Regions from separate parts of the Clavibacter quasicaliforniensis genome, predicted to be linked through region 2. Evidence: riboswitches for the same ligand, from Rfam matches in the RefSeq annotation. Region 2 holds a riboswitch; the other holds the start of a gene.
What was found. Region 2 has a riboswitch for thiamine pyrophosphate ahead of thiM (hydroxyethylthiazole kinase). Riboswitches for the same ligand answer to the same signal wherever they lie in the genome.

Region 1 (7,396 bases), 750 kb from region 2:
GGCGCCACCGGGGGCGTCCGCCGTGATGCATCTCCTGCAGCACGTGGCGCTCGAGGTGCCGGGACGCCGCCTCGAGGCCGTCCCAGCCGGGGTAGACGTCGTCGAGCCGCAGGAGCTGCGCTCCCGGCGGCAGCCCCGCGTCCGGCTCGCCGTCGCGGACGAGGACGTCGGCGAGGGTCGACTTGCCGGAGCCGGACGGGCCGTCGACGAGGACCAGCGCCGGGCGACGCTCCCCCGCGTCAGGCCGCAACGGAGCCCCACGTCCCGGCGGCGACGGCGGCCGTCACCGCGCAGGCGGCCACGAGCACGGCGACGGTCACGACGAGCACCTCGCGCCGACCGACGACGCTGGGCCTGGCCCACGTGCGCGCAATGGAGCCGCCGAACCCGCGGGCCTCCATCGCGGTGGCCAGCTTGCTGCCGCGGCGGATCGAGAGAACGAGGAGCGCGAAGGCCTGCCCGGCGAACCGGCGGATGCGGCCGCGGTCGGCGACGCCCCGTGCGCGCCGGGCGAGCTCGAGCGAGCGCCAGTCGTCGAGGAGGAGGCCGACGAGCCGGACGCCCGCGAGCGCTCCGAGGACGAACCGGGACGGCAGGCGCGCGACCTGGGCCAGGCCGTCGGCGAGGTCCGTGGGATCCACGTCCGTGAAGAGCACGAGCGACGCGACGCCGATCGCCAGCACGCGCAGCGTGGTCGCCACCGCGAGCAGCACCGAGCCCTCGCTGACGACAACGAGCAGGAACTGCGCGTACACCTCGCCGGACGTGCGTCCGTAGAGCAGGATCGTGAGGCCCGCACCGGGGGCCGCGATCCAGATCGGGATCCCTCGGACGAGGAGGGCGAGCGGCCGGATCCCCGCGAACGGCAGGAGGAGCAGCTCGAGCAGCAGCGCCGCGCCCGCGGAGACCACGTCGAGGCTCAGCACGAGGACCAGGGTCAGCACGAGGGCGGCTGCGAGGCGCGCGACGGGGTTGACGGCGGCGAGGCCGGTGGCGCGAGCGGTGGGGGCGACGACGGACGGGGCGGCGCTCATCGCACGACCTCCAGGCGGGCCGCCCGGCCGGAGGCGGCGTCGAGGAGGAGGACGTCGTCCGCCAGCGCGCGGACGAGGTCGGCGTCGTGCGTGACGGCGAGGACCCCGACGCCGTCGCGGTCGACGAGGTCGGCGAGGAGCGCGACGAGCTCGGCCCAGGTGCGGGCGTCCTGCCCGAACGTCGGCTCGTCGAGGACGAGGAGGCGCGGCGCGGTCGCGAGGGCGGTCGCCACCGACAGGCGTCGCTTCTCCCCGCCGGAGAGGGTGAAGGGGTTCGCCTGCGCGAGGCAGTCGAGTCGCAGGCGCACGAGCAGCTCGTCGACGCGGCGGGCGGCGTCGGCGGGATCCATGCCCACCGCACGCGGCCCCACCTCGAGCTCGGCGCGCACGGTGCCGGCGAGGAACTGGTGCTCCGGATCCTGGAACACAGTTCCGATGCGCGCCGCGAGCTCGCGCGAGCGCCAGGCGGCGGGATCCGCGCCGAGGCCGTCGGCGAGGGCCGGCTCGGCGAGGAGCCGGCCGGACAGCGCGGGCAGCAGGCCGCCGAGCGTGAGCGCGAGCGTGCTCTTGCCGCCGCCGTTCGGGCCGGTGAGGGCGGTGACGCGGCCGGACGCGAGCGCGACGCCGATCCCGTCGGCGACCGCGGTGCCGCGCGCGCCGCCCCTGCCGATCGTGAGGCCGTCCGCGCGGAGGAGCGGCGCGGACGCGGCACGCTCCCGGCCGGGCGCGGCGGGCTCTCGTCCCGGCACCCAGACGCCCGCGGCCGCGAGGGACGCACCCTGGTCGCGGAGGACGTCGTCCGGCGTGCCGTCGGCGAGGATCCCGCCGTCCGCTCCGAGCACGACGACCCGGTCGACGAGGTCCTGCCACACGGCGACCCGGTGCTCGATGACGACGAGGGTGGCGCCGCTCCGCTCGACCACGGACTCGACGGCGCGCCGCACCTCCCCGACGCCCTCGGGGTCGAGGTTGGCGGTCGGCTCGTCGAGGAGGAGGAGCCCGGGCCGCATCGCGAGGACGCCGGCGAGGGCGAGGCGCTGCTTCTGCCCGCCGGAGAGCGCGGTGGTCGAGCGGTCGAGGGCGACGTCGAGCCCGACGGCGTCGAGCGCGGCGCGGACGCGGATCCAGATCTCGTCGCGCGGGACGCCGAGGTTCTCGCAGCCGAACGCGACGTCGTCGCCGACGCGGGAGAGGATCACCTGCGCGTCCGGATCCTGCAGCACGAGCCCCGCGCGGCCCCGGCGGGCGGCCGGATCCTGCCCGTCGACGAGGAGGCTGCCGCGGGTCTCCCCCTCGTCGTCGCCGCCGAGGACACCCGCGAGGGCGTGCATGAGCGTCGTCTTCCCCGCGCCGGACGCTCCGAGGAGCAGCACCCGCTCCCCCGGCTCGATGACCAGGTCGACGTCGCGGACCGCCCAGGCGCTCCGGCCCGCGTGCCGCCAGCCCCAGCCCTCGGCCCGGACGGACGCTCCGCCCGCCGCGTCGGCCGTCGCCTCGGGTCCGGCGAGCGGGACGTGCGAGGCGGCGACCGACGGCGTGCGACGGCCCGGCCGCCGCACGGTCAGACGCGGGCCGCGGTGTCGCGGCCCGAGGCGAAGCGCGAGAGAGCGCCGGTGCGGGCGAGCGCCCGGGCGACGAGCCACGAGAGCAGCCCGGCGATGACCGCGCCCGAGACGAGCGCGGCGACCGTGTAGATCGTGGCGAAGAGCGGGGTGGATCCCGGGTAGTAGGTGATGAGGTCGGTGATCGCCATGCCGAGCCCGGCTCCCATGCCCGCGAGCACGGCGACGTAGGCGCGCCAGTTCGCGTAGAGGAAGACGAGGAGCACGAGCTCCGCGCCGAGGCCCTGCGTGAGGCCGGAGAGGAGCGTGCCGACGCCCCACACGTTGCCGACCAGCATGGAGACGAACGCGGCGAGCAGCTCGCCGTAGAGGGCGGCGCCGGGCTTGCGGATCACGATGCCCGTGAGGACGCCCGCGAAAAGCCAGCCGCCGCCGGCCAGCGCCTGGAGGCCGGGGAGCAGCGGCTGGAAGAAGCCGCCGACCGGCACGGACGCCGTGTTCCAGATGACGAAGACGAGGCCGGAGGCGACGCCGAGGACGCTGGCCACGACGATGTCGATGACGCGCCAGCGGGCGCGCAGGCCGGAGCGGGGCGCGCGGGCGCCGGCGTCGGCGGGGACGGCGGATGCCGTGGACGAGGGTGATGCGGTCATTGGACGTGCCCTTCGGATGAGTGGAAGAGGGCACGGGTGCGAGATGGAAGCCTCCCTGCGCTGGCATGATCCAGATCAGGTTCGACGGTCGAAGACTGGGTGTCTTCCTCTCAGCCCGGCTCACCGGACTCCCGTGTTCGAGGCGATCCTAGCGCGCGGTCGACGCGCCCGGGACGCGGGCTCGGGATGCGGCCCGCCCCGGACGCACGGGAGCGCGGGCGCCCGAGGGCACCCGCGCTCCGCGGTGGTCGTGCGAGCCGACTACCTCAGCGTCTTGATGAGCTTGACGAGGACCTTGCCGGAGATCCAGATGACGGGCGTGGCCACCGCGAGCAGCGCGATGACGTTGGGCTGGAACCGTACCTCGCCGTCGGTGGCGATGTACGCGCCGATGGGCCAGGTGGCGCCGCCGCCCCCGCCGCCGCCGGCGACGTTGCCGTCGGAGTCGGGGAGGTCGCTGCCCCCGCCGAATCCGTACCAGGCGAAGGCCACGGGCACGATGGTCGAGCCGTCGATGTCGAGGGGGTCGCCGTAGACCGTCCCCACTCCGGCGTTCTTCACGTTCTCTGCGAGCTGTGCGACGAGGTTGGTCATGCGTCCCACCGTACCCCGCGGCGCCCCGAGGATGCCGGGCGATCCGCGTCCTCGCGGTAACCTCGCCCCTGGTGCGTCGCTGCGTCGCATCCGGCCTCCTGCCGTCGCGGCCCACGCTGATCCACCGCCTGCCCCGCCCCCGACGGACCCCGCGCACGCACGCCCGCGCGCCGTCGGCGGACGAGTCGACCCAACTGGAGGACCACTTGCACACCTGGCCCGGAAACCCCTACCCGCTCGGCGCGACCTTCGACGGGAGCGGCACGAACTTCGCGCTCTTCAGCGAGATCGCCGAGCGCGTGCAGCTGTGCCTCATCGAGGAGGACGGCACCGAGACCCGCGTGGACGTGACGGAGGTCGACGCGCACGTCTGGCACTGCTACCTCCCGCACGTGCAGCCGGGTCAGCGCTACGGCTACCGGGTCACCGGTCCCTACGAGCCGGAGAACGGGCACCGGTCGAACCCCGCGAAGCTGCTGCTGGATCCCTACGCCAAGGCCACGTGCGGCGAGTTCGACTGGGACCCGTCGCTGTTCGCGTACGAGTTCGGCGACCCGTCGAGCCGCAACGACGAGGACTCGGGACCGCACATGATGCTCGGCGTCGTGGTCAACCCGTTCTTCGACTGGGACGGCGACCGCCTCCCCCGCACCCCGTACAGCGAGACCGTCGTGTACGAGGCGCACGTGAAGGGGCTCACGCAGCTGAACCCCCGGATACCCGAGGAGCTGCGCGGCACGTACGCGGGCATCGCGCACCCCGCCGTCATCGACCACCTGCAGAAGCTCGGCATCACCGCCATCGAGCTCATGCCCGTGCACCAGTTCGTGCAGGACAACACGCTCCTGGAGAAGGGCCTCCGCAACTACTGGGGCTACAACACGATCGGCTTCTTCGCGCCGCACAACGCCTACTCGTCCACTGGCGAGCTCGGCCAGCAGGTGCAGGAGTTCAAGTCCATGGTGCGCGCGCTCCACGCCGCCGGCATCGAGGTCATCCTCGACGTGGTCTACAACCACACGGCGGAGGGCAACCACCTCGGGCCGACGCTCTCCTTCAAGGGCATCGACAACCAGGCCTACTACCGACTCATGGAGGACGACCCCACCTACTACATGGACTACACGGGCACGGGGAACTCGCTCAACGTGCGCCACCCGCACGCGCTGCAGCTGATCATGGACTCGCTGCGCTACTGGGTCACCGAGATGCACGTCGACGGGTTCCGCTTCGACCTGGCCTCGGCGCTCGCGCGCGAGTTCTACGACGTCGACAAGCTCGCCACCTTCTTCGAGCTCGTGCAGCAGGATCCGGTGGTGTCGCAGGTCAAGCTCATCGCCGAGCCCTGGGACGTGGGCCCCGGCGGCTACCAGGTGGGCAACTTCCCGCCGCAGTGGACCGAGTGGAACGGCAAGTACCGCGACACCGTCCGCGACTTCTGGCGCGGCGAGGCCTCCTCGCTCGGCGAGTTCGCGGCGCGCATCACGGGATCCGCCGACCTCTACGAGCACTCGGGGCGCCGGCCGGTGGCGTCGATCAACTTCATCACCGCGCACGACGGCTTCACGATCGCCGACCTCGTCTCCTACAACGAGAAGCACAACGAGGCCAACGGCGAGGACAACAATGACGGCGAGAGCCACAACCGCTCCTGGAACATGGGCGTGGAGGGGCCGACCGACGACCCGACCATCGCCACCCTGCGGGGGCGCCAGCAGCGGAACATGCTCGCGACCATGATCCTGTCGCAGGGCGTGCCGATGATCCTGCACGGCGACGAGCTCGGCCGCACGCAGCAGGGCAACAACAACACGTACGCGCAGGACAACGAGATCAGCTGGGTGCACTGGGACCAGGCCGACCAGCCGCTCGTCGAGTTCACCGCGTCCGTCGTGCGACTCCGCAAGGAGCACCCGACGTTCCGTCGCGGGCGCTTCTTCGACGGACGGCCCGTGCGCCGCGGCGAGGGCGAGCCGCTGCCCGACATCGTGTGGCTGGACGCGGACGCGACGCCGATGGTGGACGACGACTGGGAGTCGGGCCTCCGCGCGATCGGCATGTTCCTCAACGGCAACGGGATCCGCGGACGCGACCGCCGCGGCGAGGACATCTACGACACGCACTTCCTCCTCTACTTCAACGCGCACGACGAGCCCGTGTCCTTCACGCTCCCGTCGGACGAGTACGCGGACGCGTGGGAGACCGTGATCGACACCGCGGGCGTCGGAGCCGACTCGACGGCCCTCCGCGCGAGTAGCGTCGTGGACGTGGCGGCCAAGGCGCTCGTGGTGCTGCGCGCCTACACCGAGCCCGAGGTGGAGCCCGACCACTCGGTCGCGGCGAGCCTCGCCGTACTCACCCACGCGCAGGCCGACCGGCCGGCCGCAGACCCAAGGAGCGACATCAGTTGAGAACCCCCATCTCCACCTACCGGTTCCAGGTGCGGGAGTCGTTCGACCTCGCCGCCGTGGCCGAGCAGCTGCCGTACGTGAAGGACCTCGGCGCGGACTGGGTGTACCTCAGCCCGATCCTCGCGGCCGAGCCGGGATCCGACCACGGCTACGACGTGGTCGACCACTCGCAGGTGGACCCGTCCCGCGGCGGCGCGGCGGGGCTGAAGCAGGTCGCGGATCGCGCGCACGAGCTGGGCCTCGGCGTGCTGGTGGACATCGTCCCGAACCACGTGGGCGTCGCGACCCCGGTGGAGAGCCTCTGGTGGTGGGACCTCCTCACGCACGGCACCGCGAGCCGCTACGCCGACGCGTTCGACGTGGACTGGGACTTCGGGCGGGGCAAGGTGCGGATCCCCGTGCTCGGCGACGGCGAGACCGAGCTCGACGAGCTGGAGCTCGTGCGCGGCGACGACGGCACCGTCGAGCTCCGCTACTACGACCAGCGCTTCCCCGTGGCGCCCGGCACGGCCGAGGACGACGCGAACGCGCGCACTGTGCATGAGCGCCAGTCCTACGAGCTGATCAACTGGCGTCGCGCCGACGCCGAGCTCAACTACCGCCGCTTCTTCGCGGTCAACACGCTCGCGGGCATCCGCGTCGAGCTGCCCCGGGTCTTCGAGGAGTCGCACGCGGAGATCTCGCGCTGGTTCCGCGAGGGCCTCGCCGACGGCCTCCGGGTCGACCACCCAGACGGTCTCCTCGACCCGAAGGGGTACCTCGACGACCTCGCGCGGATCACGGGCGGCGCGTACGTGCTCGTGGAGAAGATCCTCGAGCCCGGCGAGACGCTGCCCACCGACTGGGCGACCGCCGGCACCACCGGGTACGACGCCCTCGCCGAGATCGACCGCGTGCTCGTCGACCCCGACGGCCAGGTCGAGCTCGACCACCTCGAGGCGTCGCTGCGCGGCCTGCCGCAGGGCGAGCTCACCAGCTGGGCCGACATGATCCGCGGCACGAAGCGCGGGATCGCCGACGGGATCCTCCGCAGCGAGGTGCTCCGGCTCGAGCGCCTCGTGGAGGATGCGCCCGCCGACGCCGCCGACGCGCTCGCGGAGCTGCTCGCGACCTTCCCCGTCTACCGCAGCTACCTGCCGGGC
Region 2 (7,396 bases):
TCACGTGGAAGCGCGACCAGGAGGCCGTCGAGGCCGTGCTCGTCGAGCTCGAGGCGGCCATCCGGCCGTTCGGCGCGCGCCCGCACTGGGGCAAGGTCTTCACCGCGCAGGCGGCCGACATCGCACCGCTGTACCCGCGATCGGGCGACTTCCTGGCCCTCGCGGAGCGCCTGGATCCCGCGGGGAAGTTCCGCAACGCGTGGTTCGAGCGCTCGCTCCTCGGCTGAGCCGCATCTACCCCTGACCGGGACCGCACCCGGGGATCCGCGACGCGCCGGCGCATGCCGTCGGCGCGCCGCGATCCCGGGTCGGCGTCGAGAACGGCGCGTAGGGTGAGCACCATGGCGCCCGAGACCTCCTCCTACGTACCTGCCCCCGGGCGGATCACGATGTTCTCCACCACCTGGTGCGGCTACTGCCGCCGGCTGAAGGCCCAGCTCGATCGCGCGGGCATCGGCTACGACGAGGTCGACATCGAGCAGGTGCCCGGCACCGCCGAGCTCGTCGAGGCCATCAACGGCGGCAACCAGACCGTGCCGACCGTGCTGTTCCCCGACGGCTCGTCCGCCACCAACCCGTCGCTCGCCGACGTGACCGCGAAGGTGGCCTGACATGCAGCACCACGACCTCAGCGTCATCCCGGACTTCCTCGCCGCGTGGATGCGCGAGCAGCGCTGGTTCGCCTCGAAGGGCACCGAGCCGCGCCTCGAGCGCATCGGCGGCTGGAGCTTCAGCGACGAGGGCTGGTTCGCCCGCATCGAGACGCACCTGATCATCGACCACGGCAGCGCGAAGCCCGTGCTGTACCAGGTGCCGCTCACCTACCGGCAGGCGCCGCTGGAGGAGCTGAAGCCCTTCCACATCGGCACCACCGTCGAGGACGACGGCGTCGAGCTGCACGTCTACGACGGCCCCCACGACCCCGCGTACGCGTGGGCCCTCATCCGCACGATCCTCGACGACCGCGACGCCGACGTCGACGAGACGTCGCTCGGCGCGACCGCGCGCGGCCAGCGCCAGCCGGGCGTGGAGATCGCGACCGTCGTCGGATCCCACGTGCTCTCGGGCGAGCAGTCGAACACGTCGATCATCTACGACATGGTCTCGGCCGACGGCCACGCCGTGAACCCGATGATCGTCAAGGTGTTCCGCGCGCTGCACCACGGCGAGAACCCGGACGTCGTGCTCCAGTCCGCCATCGCGGGCGCCGGATCCCGGCTCGTGCCGCAGACCATGGGCAGCGTGCTCGCCGAGTGGAGCGACTCCGGCCGCGAGGAGGGACGCGCCATCGGGCACGTCGCCTTCGCGCAGGAGTTCCTGCCCGGGGTGACCGACGCCTGGCGCGTCGCGCTCCGCGCCGCCGAGGCCGACGCCGACTTCCAGGCCGAGGCCCGCGCGCTCGGCGAGGCGACGGCCGACGTGCACGCCACGCTGGCGGCCGCGCTCCCCACCGTCGAGGCCACCCCCGACGTCATCGAGGGGATCATGGTCAGCTTCCGCCGCCGCCACGCGACGGCCGAGCGCGAGGTCCCCGAGATCGCCGCGTTCCACGACGCCATTTCGAGCGTGTACGACGCCGCCGAGAAGGGCGAGTGGCCGAAGCTGCAGCGCATCCACGGCGACTACCACCTCGGCCAGGTGCTCTCGGTGCCGAACCGCGGCTGGGTGCTCCTCGACTTCGAGGGCGAGCCGCTCCGGCCGATGCACGAGCGCTCGCTCCCCGACGTCACGCTCCGCGACGTCGCGGGAATGCTCCGCTCGTTCGACTACGTCGCCGGCTCCTACGCGCTCGCGCACCCCGGCAAGTCCGCCGCCGCGTGGGCGTCCGCGGCCCGCCGCGCGTTCGTCGACGGCTACATCGCCCGCTCGGGCACCGACCTCCGCGCGAACCGGGCCCTGCTCGACGCGTTCGAGATCGACAAGGCCGTCTACGAGGCGATCTACGAGGTGCGCAACCGGCCCGGCTGGCTGTCGATCCCGCTGCAGGCCGTCGCCCGCCTCGCCACTCGCTCGAGCACGCTCGGCGCGGTGACCACGCCGGGCGCGACCGGTCCTCGCGAGGCCGGGCCGATCACCTCCTGATCCTCGGAGGAGGCCGGGGCCCTGTCGTCCCCCGTCGGTAGGCTGGCGGGATGACCGACCCCGCCGTCCCGGCCGTCTCCTCCCCCGCATCCGACTCCCCCTCCACCCCTCCCGTCGCGGAGCAGCGCCCGATCGAGCGCACGTTCCACGGCGACACGTTCGTGGACCGCTACGAGTGGCTGCGCGACAAGGACGACGCGCGGGTCATCGCGCACCTCGAGGCCGAGAACGCGTACACGGAAGGCGCGACCGCGCACCTGGCGTCGCTGCGCGAGCGGATCTTCACGGAGATCAAGGACCGCACGCAGGAGACCGACCTCTCGGTCCCCGTCCGCGAGGGCGACTGGTGGTACTACGCACGCACGGTCGAGGGATCGCAGTACGCGATCCGCTGCCGCCGTCCCGTCGCCGGCCCCGACGACTGGACGCCGCCCGCCATCGAGCCCGCGGCCGACGGCGTCTCGGTCCCCGGCGAGCAGGTGCTCCTCGACTCCAACGCCGAGGCGGACGGCCACGAGTTCTTCTCCCTCGGCGCGTTCGAGGTCAGCCCCGACGGATCGCTCCTCGCCTACTCCACCGACACCGAGGGCGACGAGCGGTTCACGCTCAAGATCCGTGACCTGACCACGGGCGAGGACCTCGCCGACGAGATCCCCGGCACCAGCCACGGCGCCACGTTCTCGGCGCACGGCGACCACCTCTTCTACGTCACGGTCGACGACGCCTGGCGCCCGGACACCGTGTGGCGCCACCGCGTCGGCACCCCCGCGTCGCAGGACGTGAAGGTCTTCACCGAGCCCGACGAGAGCTACTTCGTCGGCTTCGGCATGACGCGCAGCCGCCAGTACCTCACCATCTACGTCGGCTCGAAGATCACCACGGAGGTGCTGCTGCTCGACGCCGGGGATCCCACGGGCACGTTCCGCTCGGTGTGGCCGCGCCGCCACGGGGTCGAGTACGACGTCGACCACGCGGTCATCGACGGATCCGACCGGCTCCTCATCCTGCACAACGACGGCGCCACCAACTTCGAGCTGATCGACGTACCCGCCGACGACCCGACCTCCACGACCGACCGCCAGGTCGTCATCCCCCACGACGACGAGGTGCGCCTCGAGGACGCCAGCGCGTTCGCCGACCACCTCGTGATCTCCTACCGCCGCGAGGGCCTCACCCGCGTCGGCGTGATCCCCTTCGACCGCGTGCTCGACGGCGAGCAGCTGCACGAGATCGCGTTCGACGAGCCGATCTACACGGTCGGCACCGCGGGCAACCCCGAGTTCGCGCAGCCCACCGTCCGCCTCGGCTACACGAGCCTCGCGACCCCGGCCACCACCTACGACTACGTGCTCGCGACCCGGGAGCTGCGCCTGCTCAAGCAGCAGCCGGTGCGCGGCGGCTACGACCCCGACGACTACGTGCAGACCCGCGAGTGGGCGACCGCGGAGGACGGCACGGAGATCCCGCTGTCCGTGATCTACAAGCGCGGCCTCGTGCACCCCGGCACGCCCGCGCCGCTCCTGCTCTACGGCTACGGCTCCTACGAGGCGAGCATCGACCCGTCGTTCTCCATCGCCCGGCTGTCGCTGCTCGACCGGGGCATGGCCTTCGTCATCGCGCACGTGCGCGGCGGCGGCGAGATGGGTCGGCGCTGGTACGACGAGGGCAAGACGCTCACCAAGAAGAACACGTTCACCGACTTCGTCGCGGCCGCCGACCACCTCATCGCGCGCGGGTGGACGAGCCCCGAGAAGCTCGTGGCCGAGGGCCGCAGCGCGGGCGGACTCCTGATGGGCGCGGTCGCGAACATCGCGCCGGATCGGTTCGCCGGGATCCTCGCGGGCGTGCCGTTCGTGGACGCGCTCACGAGCATCCTCGACCCGTCGCTGCCGCTCACCGTGATCGAGTGGGACGAGTGGGGCGACCCGCTGCACGACCCCGAGGTGTACGCGTACATGAAGTCGTACACGCCGTACGAGAACGTGCGCGAGGGCGTGCAGTACCCGCGGATCCTCGCGGTCACGAGCCTCAACGACACGCGCGTGCTCTACGTCGAGCCCGCGAAGTGGACGGCCCGCCTCCGCGAGGTCGGCGCGCCCGTGCTGCTGCGCACCGAGATGCAGGCCGGCCACGGCGGCAAGTCGGGCCGCTACGACGCGTGGCGCGAGCGCGCCAACGACTACGCGTGGGTGCTCGACGTGGCGGGGCTGGCCTGAGGCGCGCCTCCGCCGGGCCGGCATCGCGGTCCTCGGCCGTGATCTCCGCCCTGCTGATCGGCGCGGGCATGGCGGCGGCGGCGACGGCGGGGCTCGGCTACCTCCATCGCTTCTCGATGTTCGACGCCCTCTACGGGGAGATCGACACGTCGCTGTACCTGCGGATCACGGGGATGACGTCGTTCGAGAAGGCGGCGATCGTGCTGGGTCTCGCCGCCGTGCTGATCGGCCTGATCCTCGCGGTCGCGCGGTTCGTCGCCAGCCGACTCCAGCGAGCACGTGAGGTCGGGGCCGGGGGCGACCGCCCGGCTTAGGCACGCTCCCGCGCGCTCCCCCTAGGGTGGATCCCTGACACGGGGTGCCCACGAGGGCTGAGATGAGACCCGTCGCACCTGATCCGGTTCGCACCGGCGGAGGGATGTCATCATGAGCGCTGCGCGCCCATCGGCCCACGAGATCACGGGGACGGGGACCGCATCGGCGGATCTCCTCCTCCTGCTGCGGGAGCGCCAACCGCTCGTGCAGTGCATCACCAACGCGGTCGTCACCGGCTTCACCGCGAACGTCCTCCTCGCGCTGGGCGCCGCGCCCGCGATGACGGACGTGCCGACCGAGGCGGGGCCGTTCGCGCGGATCGCGTCGGGCCTGCTCGTCAACCTCGGCACGCCGCACGCGGAGCAGCGGGAGGCCGCGGTCGAGGCCGCGCACGCGGCGCGCGAGGCGGGGACGCCGTGGGTGCTGGATCCCGTCGCGGTCGGCGCCCTGCCCGTGCGGACGCGGCTCACGCACGAGCTCGTGGCGCTGTCGCCGACGGTCGTGCGCGGCAACGCGTCCGAGATCATCGCGCTCGCGACCGGCGGCGCGGGCGGCCGCGGGGTCGACGCCACCGACGAGGTCGAGGCCGCGCTCGACGCCGCCACGCTGCTGGCGCGCACCTTCGGCACGGTGGTCGCGATCTCGGGGCCGGTCGACCACATCACGGACGGCCACCGGGTCGTCCGGGTGCACACCGGCGACGCGCTGCTCACGAAGGTCACGGGTGGCGGCTGCGCGCTCGGGGCCGTGATGGCGGCGTTCGCGTCGCTGGATCCGGATCCGCTGCGGGCCGCCGTCGCCGCGACGAGCGTGTACACGGTCGCGGCGGAGATCGCCGCGGAGGGGGCGCGCGGGCCGGGATCCTTCGCGGTCGGGCTGCTCGACGCGCTCGACGCCGTCACGCCCGAGCTCGTCGCCCAGCGCGAGCGCCTCTCGTGAGCGGGCTCGACCTCTCCGTCTACCTCGTCACCGATCCCGCGCTGTGCGGCGCGCGCGGCGTGCCCGCGGTCGTCGCCGCGGCGGTGGCGGGCGGGGCGACGACGGTGCAGATCCGCGACAAGCGCGCGAGCGCGGCCGAGCTGCTGGCGACGGTGGTCGCGGCCGCGGAGGCCATCGACGCCCATGCGGCCGCGCATCCATCCGCACGGCGTCCGCTGCTGCTCGTCGACGACCGCGTCGACGTGGTGCTCGCCGCGCTCGCCCGCGGTGCGCGCGTGGACGGCGTGCACGTGGGCCAGTCGGACGTGCCGGCCGACCTCGTGCGCCGGATGCTCGACGCCGCGAGCCCGGATCGCCGCCTCGTCGTGGGCCTCACCGCGAACACGCCCGCCCACGTCGAGGCGGTGCGTACGATGCCGGCCGGCACGGTCGACTACCTCGGCGTCGGCGTGATCCGCCCCACGAGCACCAAGCCCGACCACCCGACGCCGCTCGGGCACGACGGGTTCGGGATCATCGCGGGGCTCTCCCCCGTCCCGTGCGTCGCGATCGGCGGGGTCGACGTGCGCGACGTCGAGGCGATCGCGGCGGCGGGCGGCGCGGGGACGGCCGTCGTGTCGGCGATCTGCGCGGCGGAGGACCCGTGCGCCGCGGCGCGCGAGCTGGCGGAGGCGTGGGCGCGGGTGCGCGCCGGCGTGACCGCGGCCGGGCCCGCGGAGGCGACGGGACCCGACGCGCCCGGCGCGGATCCTGCCGACACGGCGAGCGCCGCGCCACCCGCAGCAGCCGACCCCACCCGCGTCCCCCGCGTCCTCAGCATCGCCGGCACGGATCCCACGGGCGGCGCCGGCATCCAGGCCGACCTCAAGTCCATCGCGGCGAACGGCGGCTACGGCATGGCCGTCGTCACGGCGCTCGTCGCGCAGAACACGACGGGCGTGCGGGAGATCCACGTGCCGCCCGTCGCGTTCCTGCGCGCGCAGCTCGACGCGGTGTCCGACGACGTCGTGATCGACGCCGTGAAGGTCGGCATGCTCGGATCCGCCGCCGTGGTCGACGAGGTCGCCGACTGGCTGCGCGCGGTGCGCCCGCCGGTCGTGGTGCTGGATCCGGTGATGGTCGCCCAGTCCGGCGACGCCCTCCTCGACGCCGACGCGACCGAGGCGCTCCGGCGCCTGCTGCCGCTCGCCGACGTCGTCACGCCGAACCTGCCCGAGCTCGCCGTGCTCCTCGGCGAGCGCGAGGCCGACGGCTGGGACGAGGCTCTCGCGCAGGGCCGGGCCCTCGCGGCGCGGCACGGCGTCCGCGTGGTCGTCAAGGGCGGGCACCTGCGCGTCGACGACTGCCCGGACGCGCTCGTCACCCCGGGTGCGGGCGGCGCGGATCCGTCGGTGACCGTCGTCGACGGCCCGCGCATCGCGACGACCAGCACGCACGGCACCGGCTGCTCCCTCTCCAGCGCGCTCGCGACCCTGCACCCGCGGCGCGGCGACTGGCTGAACGCGCTGACGGAGGCGAAGGCCTGGCTCACCGGATCGCTCGCGCACGCCGAGGACCTCGAGGTCGGATCCGGTGCCGGCCCGCTCGACCACCTGCGCGCGCTGTGGGACGCGGCCGGCACCCACGCCGGGCCGATCTCCGCGGAGATGTGGGCCGGATCCGCCGACCTCCGCCGCGAGATCGACGACCTCCCCTTCGTCCGCCGCCTCGGCGACGGCACCCTGCCCGAGGCGTGGTTCTCGCATTACCTCGCGCAGGACGCGATCTACCTGCGGGCGTACTCGCGGGTGCTCGCCCGGGCGAGCCAGCTCGCGCCGACGCCCGACGCGCAGGTCGTGTGGGCG

Region 1: another riboswitch for thiamine pyrophosphate. It lies ahead of NL142_RS07565 (ECF transporter S component); the one in region 2 lies ahead of thiM (hydroxyethylthiazole kinase).

Annotation. Positions count from the first base shown of each region.
Region 1 is NZ_CP139624.1:1,570,086-1,577,481, reverse strand. Features, by position in the region: gene NL142_RS07580 (nucleoside/nucleotide kinase family protein) at 1-250, opposite strand, end outside; gene NL142_RS07575 (energy-coupling factor transporter transmembrane component T family protein) at 240-1,034, opposite strand; gene NL142_RS07570 (ABC transporter ATP-binding protein) at 1,031-2,593, opposite strand; gene NL142_RS07565 (ECF transporter S component) at 2,596-3,249, opposite strand; TPP riboswitch at 3,285-3,385, opposite strand; gene NL142_RS07560 (hypothetical protein) at 3,511-3,843, opposite strand; gene glgX (glycogen debranching protein GlgX) at 4,050-6,254, shown strand; gene treY (malto-oligosyltrehalose synthase) at 6,251-7,396, shown strand, end outside.
Region 2 is NZ_CP139624.1:2,317,325-2,324,720, forward strand. Features, by position in the region: gene NL142_RS11055 (D-arabinono-1,4-lactone oxidase) at 1-227, shown strand, start outside; gene NL142_RS11060 (mycoredoxin) at 342-611, shown strand; gene NL142_RS11065 (maltokinase N-terminal cap-like domain-containing protein) at 613-2,082, shown strand; gene NL142_RS11070 (S9 family peptidase) at 2,133-4,298, shown strand; gene NL142_RS11075 (hypothetical protein) at 4,337-4,612, shown strand; TPP riboswitch at 4,643-4,734, shown strand; gene thiM (hydroxyethylthiazole kinase) at 4,725-5,552, shown strand; gene NL142_RS11085 (bifunctional hydroxymethylpyrimidine kinase/phosphomethylpyrimidine kinase) at 5,549-7,396, shown strand, end outside.